Regions from separate parts of the Kribbella sp. NPDC031520 genome, predicted to be linked through region 1. Evidence: riboswitches for the same ligand, from Rfam matches in the RefSeq annotation. Region 1 holds a riboswitch; the other holds the start of a gene.
What was found. Region 1 has a riboswitch for S-adenosylmethionine ahead of thrC (threonine synthase). Riboswitches for the same ligand answer to the same signal wherever they lie in the genome.
Positions count from the first base shown of each region.

Region 2: linked by a shared signal. The riboswitch ahead of ACZ5BU_RS13530 (aminotransferase class V-fold PLP-dependent enzyme) and the one ahead of thrC (threonine synthase) in region 1 are both predicted to bind S-adenosylmethionine.

Region 1 covers NZ_JBVIKS010000003.1:631,179-635,926, forward strand. The annotation lists gene ACZ5BU_RS18405 (zinc-dependent alcohol dehydrogenase family protein) at 1-647, opposite strand, end outside; gene ACZ5BU_RS18410 (VOC family protein) at 661-1,044, opposite strand; gene ACZ5BU_RS18415 (ubiquitin-like small modifier protein 1) at 1,099-1,374, opposite strand; gene thrC (threonine synthase) at 1,371-2,627, opposite strand; SAM riboswitch class I at 2,641-2,780, opposite strand; gene ACZ5BU_RS18425 (DNA-3-methyladenine glycosylase family protein) at 2,846-3,790, opposite strand; gene ACZ5BU_RS18430 (Fic family protein) at 3,820-4,748, opposite strand, start outside.
Region 2 covers NZ_JBVIKS010000002.1:1,008,292-1,013,039, forward strand. The annotation lists gene ACZ5BU_RS13515 (FtsK/SpoIIIE family DNA translocase) at 1-1,675, opposite strand, end outside; partial or broken gene ACZ5BU_RS13520 (DUF4184 family protein) at 1,727-2,494, opposite strand; gene ACZ5BU_RS13525 (DinB family protein) at 2,497-3,036, opposite strand; SAM riboswitch class IV at 3,201-3,314, shown strand; gene ACZ5BU_RS13530 (aminotransferase class V-fold PLP-dependent enzyme) at 3,331-4,695, shown strand; gene ACZ5BU_RS13535 (prolyl oligopeptidase family serine peptidase) at 4,709-4,748, opposite strand, start outside.

The DNA.
Region 1 (4,748 bases):
GCCTGAACTGTGTGGATCGCGCCGTAGGTCCGGGCCAGTGCGAGCGCTTCTGGGTTGGTGTCGATGGCTGTTACTTCGGCACCCAACGCTGAGGCGATCATCACCGCGGACAGGCCGACGCCGCCGCAGCCGAAGATGGCTACTCGTTCTCCGGGCTGTACTTGGGCTACTTGGTGGACGGCGCGGAAGGACGTGGCGAAACGGCAGCCCAGGCCCGCGGCGGTCGCGAAGTCCATCTCGTCGGGGAGTCGGACCAGGTTCACCTCGGCGTACGGTACGGCGACGTACTCGGCGAAGGAGCCCCAGTAGTTGAAGCCGGGCTGGAGCTGGTTCGGGCAGACCTGCTGGTTGCCCTCCAGGCACTGCTCGCACTTGCCGCACGCACAGATGAACGGCGTCGTCACCCGATCGCCGACCGCCCAACCGGACACCCCGGCGCCGACCGCGGCGATCGTCCCCGCCAGCTCATGCCCAGGCACATGCGGCAACACGATGTCCGAGTCGTGCCCCATCCACCCGTGCCAGTCACTCCGGCACAACCCGGTCGCCTCGACCTTCAGTACGACCGCCCCGGCCGCCACCACAGGCTCCGCCACCTCACGAACCTCAGGCAGTACGCCGTACTCCTCGATCACCACAGCACGCATGCGTAGAACTTAATCAGCCCACGCAGAACTCGTTGCCCTCGGGATCGAGCATGATGACGTTCGCGAGTACTCCGGGAGCCCAGAACTCCTCGCGGACCTGAACGGCTCCCAGGGTCACGAGCTCAGCCGCCTTGGTACGCATGCGTTCGATCGCGGCGGCATCGTGCTGATCCGAACCGGCGACGCGGATGTCGATGTGGAACCGGTTCTTCGAGGTCTTGGGTTCGGGGACGCGGAGGAACCCGATCGCAGGCCCGACGTCCTCGGGATCCACGATCGATGCCCCGTCCGGATAGTCGTACCCGGGTTCCAGGATGTAGCCGAGCGCGGCAGCCCAGAACTCTGCCAGGCGCTGCGGGTCGGCGGCGTCTCCGCCGAGGGTCCATTTCGTCGCCATAGCGGTGACGATAGCCCCGGTTCCGGACGGAGTACGCCCGGAACCGGGGGAGAATCAGCCGCCGGCGACTGCGGGGATGATGGAGACCTGGCCGCCGTCCTTGATCGCGGTCTGGAGGCCGTCGGCGAAGCGGACGTCGTCGTCGTCGACGTACACGTTCACGAACCGGCGCAGCTCGCCCGAGTCGTCCAGTACGCGACCCTTGATGCCCGGGTACGACGCGTCCAGCGAGTCGAGTACCTCGGTCAGCGTCGCGCCCTCGGCGGACACCTCGGACACCCCCTGGGTGTAGGGCCGCAGGATGGTCGGGACCCGAACGCTCACACTCACTGCAGGCCTGCCTTCACGAAGGCGTCGTACGACGCGGGGATGGTCACCTTGGGGCCGACCCGGTCGGCCACGGCGTCGAGCGTCTTCAGCCCGTCGCCGGAGTTGATGATCACGGTCTCGGCGTCGGGATCGAGCTGCCCGGTCGCGATCAGCTTCTTCAGCGTCGCGACGGTCACCCCGCCGGCGGTCTCGGCGAAGATGCCCTCGGTCCGCGCCAGCAACTGGATGCCCTCGACGACCTCTTCGTCGGAGACGTCCTCGATGGCGCCGTTGGTACGGCGGGCCACGTCCAGCACGTACGGCCCGTCGGCCGGGTTGCCGATCGCGAGCGACTTCGCGATGGTGTCCGGCTTCACCGGCTTCACCACGTCGTGCCCGTCCCGGAACGCCTGCGCCACCGGGGAGCAGCCGGTCGCCTGCGCGCCGTACACCTTGTAATCGGTGGCGTCGACGAGCCCGAGCTTGCCGAGCTCGGTGAAGCCCTTGTCGATCTTGGTCAGCTGCGACCCGGACGCGACCGGTACGACGATCTGCTCCGGCAGCCGCCACCCGAGCTGCTCGGCGATCTCGAACGCGAGCGTCTTGGAGCCCTCGGAGTAGTACGGCCGGACGTTGACGTTGACGAACGCCCAGCCCTCCTCCTCACCGGCGATCTCGGACGCGAGCTTGTTCACGTCGTCGTAGTTGCCCTCGACGGCGACCAGGGTGCCGCCGTACACGGCGGTGGTGATCACCTTCGGGCGCTCGAGGTCGTACGGGATGAACACGACCGAGCGGATACCGGCGCGAGCGGCGGCTGCGGCGACCGCGTTGGCCAGGTTACCGGTGGAGGGGCAGGCGAAGACCTTCATGCCGAGCTCGCGGGTCGCGCTCAAAGCTGAAGCGACCACCCGGTCCTTGAACGAGTGCGTCGGGTTGCCGGAGTCGTCCTTCACCCACAGCTTGCGCAGGCCGAGCTCGCGGGCCAGGTTCTGTGCGTCGACGAGCCGGGTGTAGCCGGGCTCGGTGTTCGGGAAGCTCGCCACGTCGACGGGGACGGGCAGCAGCGGCTGGTACCGCCAGATGTTCTTCGGGCCGGCCTCGATCTGTTCGCGGGTGATCGTCGGGTAGTCGTACCCGACCTCCAGCGGACCGAAGCACTCCATACAGGCGTAGAACGGACCCAGCGGCGACTTCGCACCACAGGCGCGGCAGCTGAGGTGCGTACCGTTGCCGAAGGCACCTTCACGGATGGTGTGGGCGCTCTGGCTCATGAGTGAGGTTCCCTCCTCATCTTCCCCGGTCGCCGGATCTCGGCGCGGGACGGATTTGGCACCGGTCCCTCGCTGTCGGCCCGGACGGGCCTACGGCGGGGAGGGTTGCCGGGACGTCAACGGGCCGTTTCCCTCAATCCCTCTGGATGAGCTCCCCCGAGATTACCCAATCGGGTCCATATTGTGTCCCGTGATCCCACCATCCGAGACGCGCGATCTCAGAGCCGGTGGGTGGCTCCCGGGGTGTGGGTCGGCAGCGATTTGCGCGGGCCGAAGCGGGGGTGGCCGATGCCGGCGAGTTCGATCAGGCGCTGGACGCGGAAACGGTGGCCGCGGTACGGCTCGATCAGCTCGGCGGTGCCGTCGTCGTCCAGCTCCTCGCCGATCAGCGCGTACGACACGTTCCGTGACACGTGGTAGTCCGCGAACGAGAACGCGTCCGCGTCACCGTGCGCCCGCTGACGTACTTCGGCCGCCGTCCACACGCCCACACCGGGCAGCGACCGCAGCCGCCGCTCGATCTCCGCACCGTCGGTCAGCTCGAGCGTCCGCTCCAACGCGCGCGCCCGGGACGCCGCCGTCAGCACCACCCGCGACCGCCGGTTCTCGACTCCCGCCCGCAGGAACTGCCACGACGGGATCAGCCGCCACTCCTCCGGCGACGGCGGCACCATCATCACCCGGTCGCCCTGCCGGCCAGGCCCCGGCGCGGGTTCGCCGTACTCACGCAGCAGCAACCGCCACGCGCGGAACGCCTCCTTACCGGTCACCACCTGCTCGATCCCCGCGGCCGCCATCGCCTCGAACACAGCCCGCGACCGCGGCACCCGGAGATGCGGGAAGCGCCGCGCCGCGTCCACCAGTACCCGATGCTCCGGCAGCGGCTCGAACCCGTCCCAGCTGTCCCGCTCCCCGAGCAGCTCCGGTACGCCGTCCAGCGCCCACTCGGCCCCCGGCCCCCACGCCTCCGCCTCGACGGCCCCGGCGTACGGCGTCAACCGCAACAGCACCGGCCCGTCCGGCGTCCGGGTCGCCCGCCACACGGTCCGCCGCCCCGCGTCGAACACGTACGCCGGATCCCCGGGCCCCTTCCGCAACCCACCGATCACCGAATGCGGATCCACCACCCGCCCAGCCCGCCAGACCCGCACCACCGAACTCACCCGCCAAGTCTTACTCACCCGACCGACAACTACCGCGCCGGTCTCGGCGCCGACGCCAAACGCTCGCGCATCCAGGGGTAGGGATCGACGATCGCGTCGCGGCTCGAGAGCACCGTCTGTACGACGTCCGCCAGCGCCTGGCCCATCACGTAATGCCGGCCCTTGGTCTCACCGACCGGACGCAACAGCCCGAGCTCGGTCAGGCGCGCCAGATCACGGGTGGCGGTCCGCTCCTCGATCCCCGCACGCCGTACGTAGGTTGCCCGACGCATCCGGAATCCCAGCGAGGCGTCGAAGAGCTCATCGGCGACGCGCTCGGCCAAACCGTGCTGCTCGATCAGCTCGTCGAACGCCTGCCAGAGCTTGCCGGCTTCGCGATACCGCCGCCGAACCGTCTGCGCCTGGATGTGATGCGCCCGGAGGTTGAACTTAACCCACAGGTCGGCCGATCGCTCCGGGCGCCAGGCGCCGGCACCGGTGGCCGCGAGCACGGCGTAGTACTCCTCGGTGTTGCTGCCCAGCCACTCCTCGATGCTGGAGAACGCCGGCTCTCCGATCCCACCTCGGGACAGGACAAGCGTCTGCAACGCTCGCGCCATCCGGCCGTTCCCGTCGCGGAACGGGTGGATCATCACCAGGTTCAAGTGCGCCATCGCGGCCTGCACCAACGAGTCCGCGGTACCCCCGGCCATCAGGTCGTCGGTCAGCTCGGACACCAGGCCGGGCACGTCCTCCGCGGGCGGCCCTTCATAGACGTTCTCGCCGCTGGCCTCGTCGTGCACGTACACGACGCCCTGCCGGTAGCTGCCCGGGCTCTTGGACAGGTCGTGGCTGAGCATCATGAAATGCATGCCCCGAACGGCTGACACGTCCAGCCGGAAGTCCGGATCCTTAGCCATCGCAAGGACGTAGCCGAGGGCCTGACGGTAGCCGCGGATCTCGGCGAACGTACGGTCGT
Region 2 (4,748 bases), on a different contig from region 1:
TGGCGCGCATCAGGATCGAGGTGATCAGCGAGTTGACGAACGACGACTTGCCGGAACCGGTCGCGCCGGCGACCAGCAGGTGCGGCATCTTCGCCATGTTCGCGACCACGAAGCCGCCCTCGACGTCCTTGCCCAGGCCGGCCACCATCGGGTGGTGGTCGTTGCGGGCAGTCGCCGAGCGGATCACGTCGCCGAGGCTGACGATCTCCTTGTCGGTGTTCGGGATCTCGATACCGATCGCGGACTTGCCCGGGATCGGCGACAGGATGCGTACGTCGGCCGACGCCACCGCGTAGGCGATGTTCTTGGACAGCGCGGTGACCTTCTCGACCTTCACCGCGGAGCCGAGCTCGACCTCGTACCGGGTGACTGTCGGGCCACGCGTGTAGCCGGTGACCTGGGCGTCGATGCCGAACTGGTCGAACACCTCGGTCAGCCGGTCGACGACCTGGTCGGACGCCTTGGTACGGGCCTTGTGCACCGAGCCGGGCTTCAGCATCTGCCCGTCGGGCAGCGTGTACGTGATGTCGCCGGACAGGCTCAGCTGTTCGACGCGCTGCGGCAGCGGGGTGTGCGGCGGCGGTTCCGGCGGCGCGGACGGCTTCTCGGGCGCGGCGGCCGGGGCCTCGAAGGACGGCTCGAAGGGGGCGTCGGTGGCGCCGTCGACGTCGTACGGCTCCTCGTCGGCAGCCTTGGACTTGGTCTTGCGGCCACGCTTGGGCGCTGCCTCGAGGACGGGCGAGTCGTACGGCTTGACGGTCGGGTCGTTGTCGTCCTCGAGCTCGGCCTTCGCGCGGCGCTGCTTGCGGGTGAGGCGGACCGTGTCGTCGGTCGGCGCGCCCTGGACAGACGGCGCGTCCGCCGGCAGCTCGGTGCGGCCCATCAGTACGTCGAAGGCGGCGCGGAAGCGCAGCGGGATCGCGTACACCGGCGTACCCGTGATCACCAGGGCGCCGAAGATCGACAGCAGCACCAGCAGCGGGGCGGCGACGTACTGCGTGAGCAGGTCGGAGAGGAACGAGGAGATGAAGTACCCGATGGCGCCGCCGGCGTCGCGGAGCGGGCCGTCGGCCGGGTTGTTCGGCCGGGGCAGGCCGTTGGCGATGTGGATCAGGCCGAGGACGCCGAGGCAGACCGCGGTCCACCCGATCACCTGACGACCGGCGGGACCGTTGCGGTCCGGGTGCCGCAGGGTGCGGACCGCGATCACCACGAGCATCAGCGGCAGCGCCCAACCGAGCATGCCGATGCTGCCGCCCACCACTGTCCGTACGGCGTTGCCGACCGAGCCGGGCAGGTCCCACCAGATCGCGGCGGCCACCACGACGGCCAGGCCGATCAGGAACAGGCCGGCGCCGTCACGGCGGTGTTCCGGCTCCAGGTCGCGGGCGCTGTGGCCGATCCCCCGCACCATGCTGCCGAGCAGATGGGCGATGCCGATCCAGACCTTCACGACCCCGCGGCCGAGCGCGAGCATGGCGGCCGCGAACGGTCCTGGTCCGCTGTTCTTGGGCGTGCTGGTCCGCGCCGCGGATGATCCGCCGCGCTTGGAGCTCTGCCCACGCTTCTGGGCGCCTGACGGACGGGAGCGTCCACCAGCAGCCGAACGGGCCGTGCTCGGCCGTTTGGCTGCCGACTTCTGCGCCCGCGCCGGGGAAGACGTGCGGGTCGCCATGTTGATCAGGCTACCCCGATTACCCCACGAGTCCCACGTGTCACACGCCGATCACACCGGCTCATCCGTAGCATCACGGCCAGGACGCAGCCGCCCCAGGTGCCACAGCACGACGTACCAGCCGAGTGCCGCCAGGCCGCCGGAGACGAGCCCGGACAGGGCGAGCCGTACGGCGGGCTCGCCGCCGAGGCCTCCGTCCGCCCGGCTGAGCTCAACGACTGCACCTACTACGGCGAAGAGCACGAGCACGCTCAGCACGAGATACCGCACCCAGCCAGGGGCCGCGTCACGTTGGGTGATGACAGGAGGCGTACGGCGGTACCAGCGGTACAGCCAGACCGCCAGGATCAAGCAGCCGCCGACTGTGCTGACGTACTGGAGGATGCGGTTCACGCTGGCGAGCGCCGCGAACTCGCGGACGAAGTAGCCGTCGCCGTGGGTGAACGAGTCCCACACCACGTGGGTCAACGAGCCAACGACAGCCGACACAACCAGCTAGACGACGTTGGGAAAGCCCTGGGGAGCAGGCAGGCGCGCTGCGAGACCAGGAGGCGCAAGAGCGACCAGTGGCCGCTTCAGGAGCACGTTGAACACGGCAACGAGTAGCAAAGCCAGCAACGGGTCCAGCCAGAACGCAGACGTGAACTTGTGCGTCAGCGTCAACGTGAAGTTGCCGTTGATGTACTTCGTGGCGATCCGGTAGAGCACGTCGACGTACAGCAGGTCAGGTGCCACCGCACCGGCCACCAGCGCCGATACAACGAACGGCCGCCGGACCAGCGGCAGCACGGCCGCCGGATGGGCGAGTGTGAAAGGCACGGTCAGGCCCCTGTAACGCCGTCCAGCTGCTCGCGGAGCAGGTCTGCGTGGCCACAGTGCCGTCCGTACTCGCCGATGAGGTGGATGTAGATCATCCGCAGCGTCGACTCGGTACCACCGAAGGTGAACCGGTCGTCCAGCGAGTGCCCGGCGGCCGCGTCGTCGGACAGCTTCCACTCGGCGATCAGACCGTCGTACGCCGGCTGCGCGTCGGCCGGGTCGATCAACTCGAAGTCGGCGTCCTTCCCGAGCTCGGGCGCGAACAGCGGCTCAGCGGCCTCGGCAGGGTCGGCGGCGAAGTGGATGCGGAACCAGATCCGCTCGACCTTGGTCAGGTGGCGGATCAGGCCGAGCAGTGAGAGGTTCGACGGCGGCGAGGGGCGCGCGGCCAGCTGTTCCGCGGTCAGGCCGGCGCACTTGTACAGCAGCGTGGTCCGGTAGAAGTCGAGATATCCCTGCAGCAGTTCACGTTCGGGGGCGGTCAGCGAACCGTCGGGCCGCTCGACATCGGGGGCGGTCCACACCGCAGCGTTCGTCGTCACGGGCTTATCCAACACCAGCCGCGAGTCAGCACGGGCCACTCGCGCGGATCCGGGTCCGACCGACCCGACTCCAGAATGTTGCTGTCTCACCCCTTGTGCGGTGGTCTCAGATCGTGGGATTCGCACTGGCGTGAGCCGTGGCCCGTTCGTTACCGTTCTCGGCAGGTCATGAGTGTCAGCGACAAGCCCCGGCTCGCTGGCCGGCAACCCTCCTCCGCGGTGGGGTGCCCCGGGTGAAGACCAGGCCGTGCGGATACCCCGTTCGGCAAGCGCGGACTTCCTGGGAGCAGCACCATGTCGATTCTCTCCATCCTCGAACCGGCCAGCGCGACGGCTCAGCGGCCGACAGTGACCCGCCAGGTGACCGGAAACATCCCCACCACCGTCGGCTCGGACCTGCTGGTCCCGCTCGCCGACGGCCGCGTCACCGACTACGCGAACTTCGACCACGGTGCGAGCGCCCCGTGTCTGGAGTCCGTCCGGGCCAGCGTCGAGGCCGCGCTCCCGTCGTACGCCTCGGTGCACCGCGGCAACGGGTACGCGTCCCGGATCACCACCCAGTGGTATGAGCGGGCCCGCGCCGAGGTGCACGCGTTCGTCGGTGCGCGCGACGACGACCAGGTGATCTTCACCCGGCAGACCACCGACGCGCTGAACCTGCTGGCGCACGCGGTACCGGCGGACGCGACCGTGATCGTGTTCGAGTCCGAGCACCACGCCGCGCTGCTCCCCTGGGCGGCCGAGCGGACCGTCCGGCTCAAGGCGCCGGCCAGCCCGGCCGAGGCCGTCACGAACGTCGCCGACGCGCTCCGGCAGGCGCCTGAAGGCCCGCGCCTGGTCGTCGTCACCGGCGCGTCGAACGTGACCGGTGAGATCTTCCCGATCGCGGAGATCGCCAACGTGGCCAAGGCGCACGGCGCGCGGGTCTGCCTGGACGCCGCGCAGCTCGCACCGCACCGCCCGGTCGACATCGCCTCCCTGGACGTCGACTGGGTCGCTCTGTCCGGTCACAAGCTCTACGCGCCGTACGGCGCCGGCGCCCTGATCGGCCGCTCCGACTGGCTCGACGCCGCCGACCCGTACCTGTACGGCGGCGGCGCGACCCACGCGGTCACGAGCGACACCGTGGTGTGGACAACCGGCCCGGCGCGGCACGAGGGCGGCTCCCCCAACGTCATCGGCGCCATCGCGCTGGCAAGCGCCTGCGCCGCGATCACCAGGCACCGCGACGCGATCGAGCAGCACGAGCGCAGCCTGCTGGCCCGCCTGCGCACCGGCCTCGCCCAGATCGACGGCGTCACGACGTACTCGATCTTCGGCGCGGACGCGGACCGGGTCGGCACGGTCTGCTTCACGATCGAGGGCCTGACCTCGACACTCGTGTCCGCCGCACTGAGCGCGGAGTACGGCATCGGCGTCCGGGACGGCAAGTTCTGCGCCCACCCGCTGGTCGGCCACCTGCTCGCCGGCTCCCCCGAGCACGGTACGGCGGTGCGCGCCAGCCTCGGCCTCGGTACGACCCGTGAGCACGTAGACCGGCTCGTCAACGCCGTACGCACGCTGGCCACCACCGGCCCGCGGACGGAGTACGCGGAGACCGCGCACGGCTGTCAGCCGTCCGACGATCCCCGCGACCTCCACGCTCCGCGCATCTGGTAGAGCAGCAGCCCTCCTACTGCTCGGGAGGTACGAGACCTACGTGGTGAGCAGCG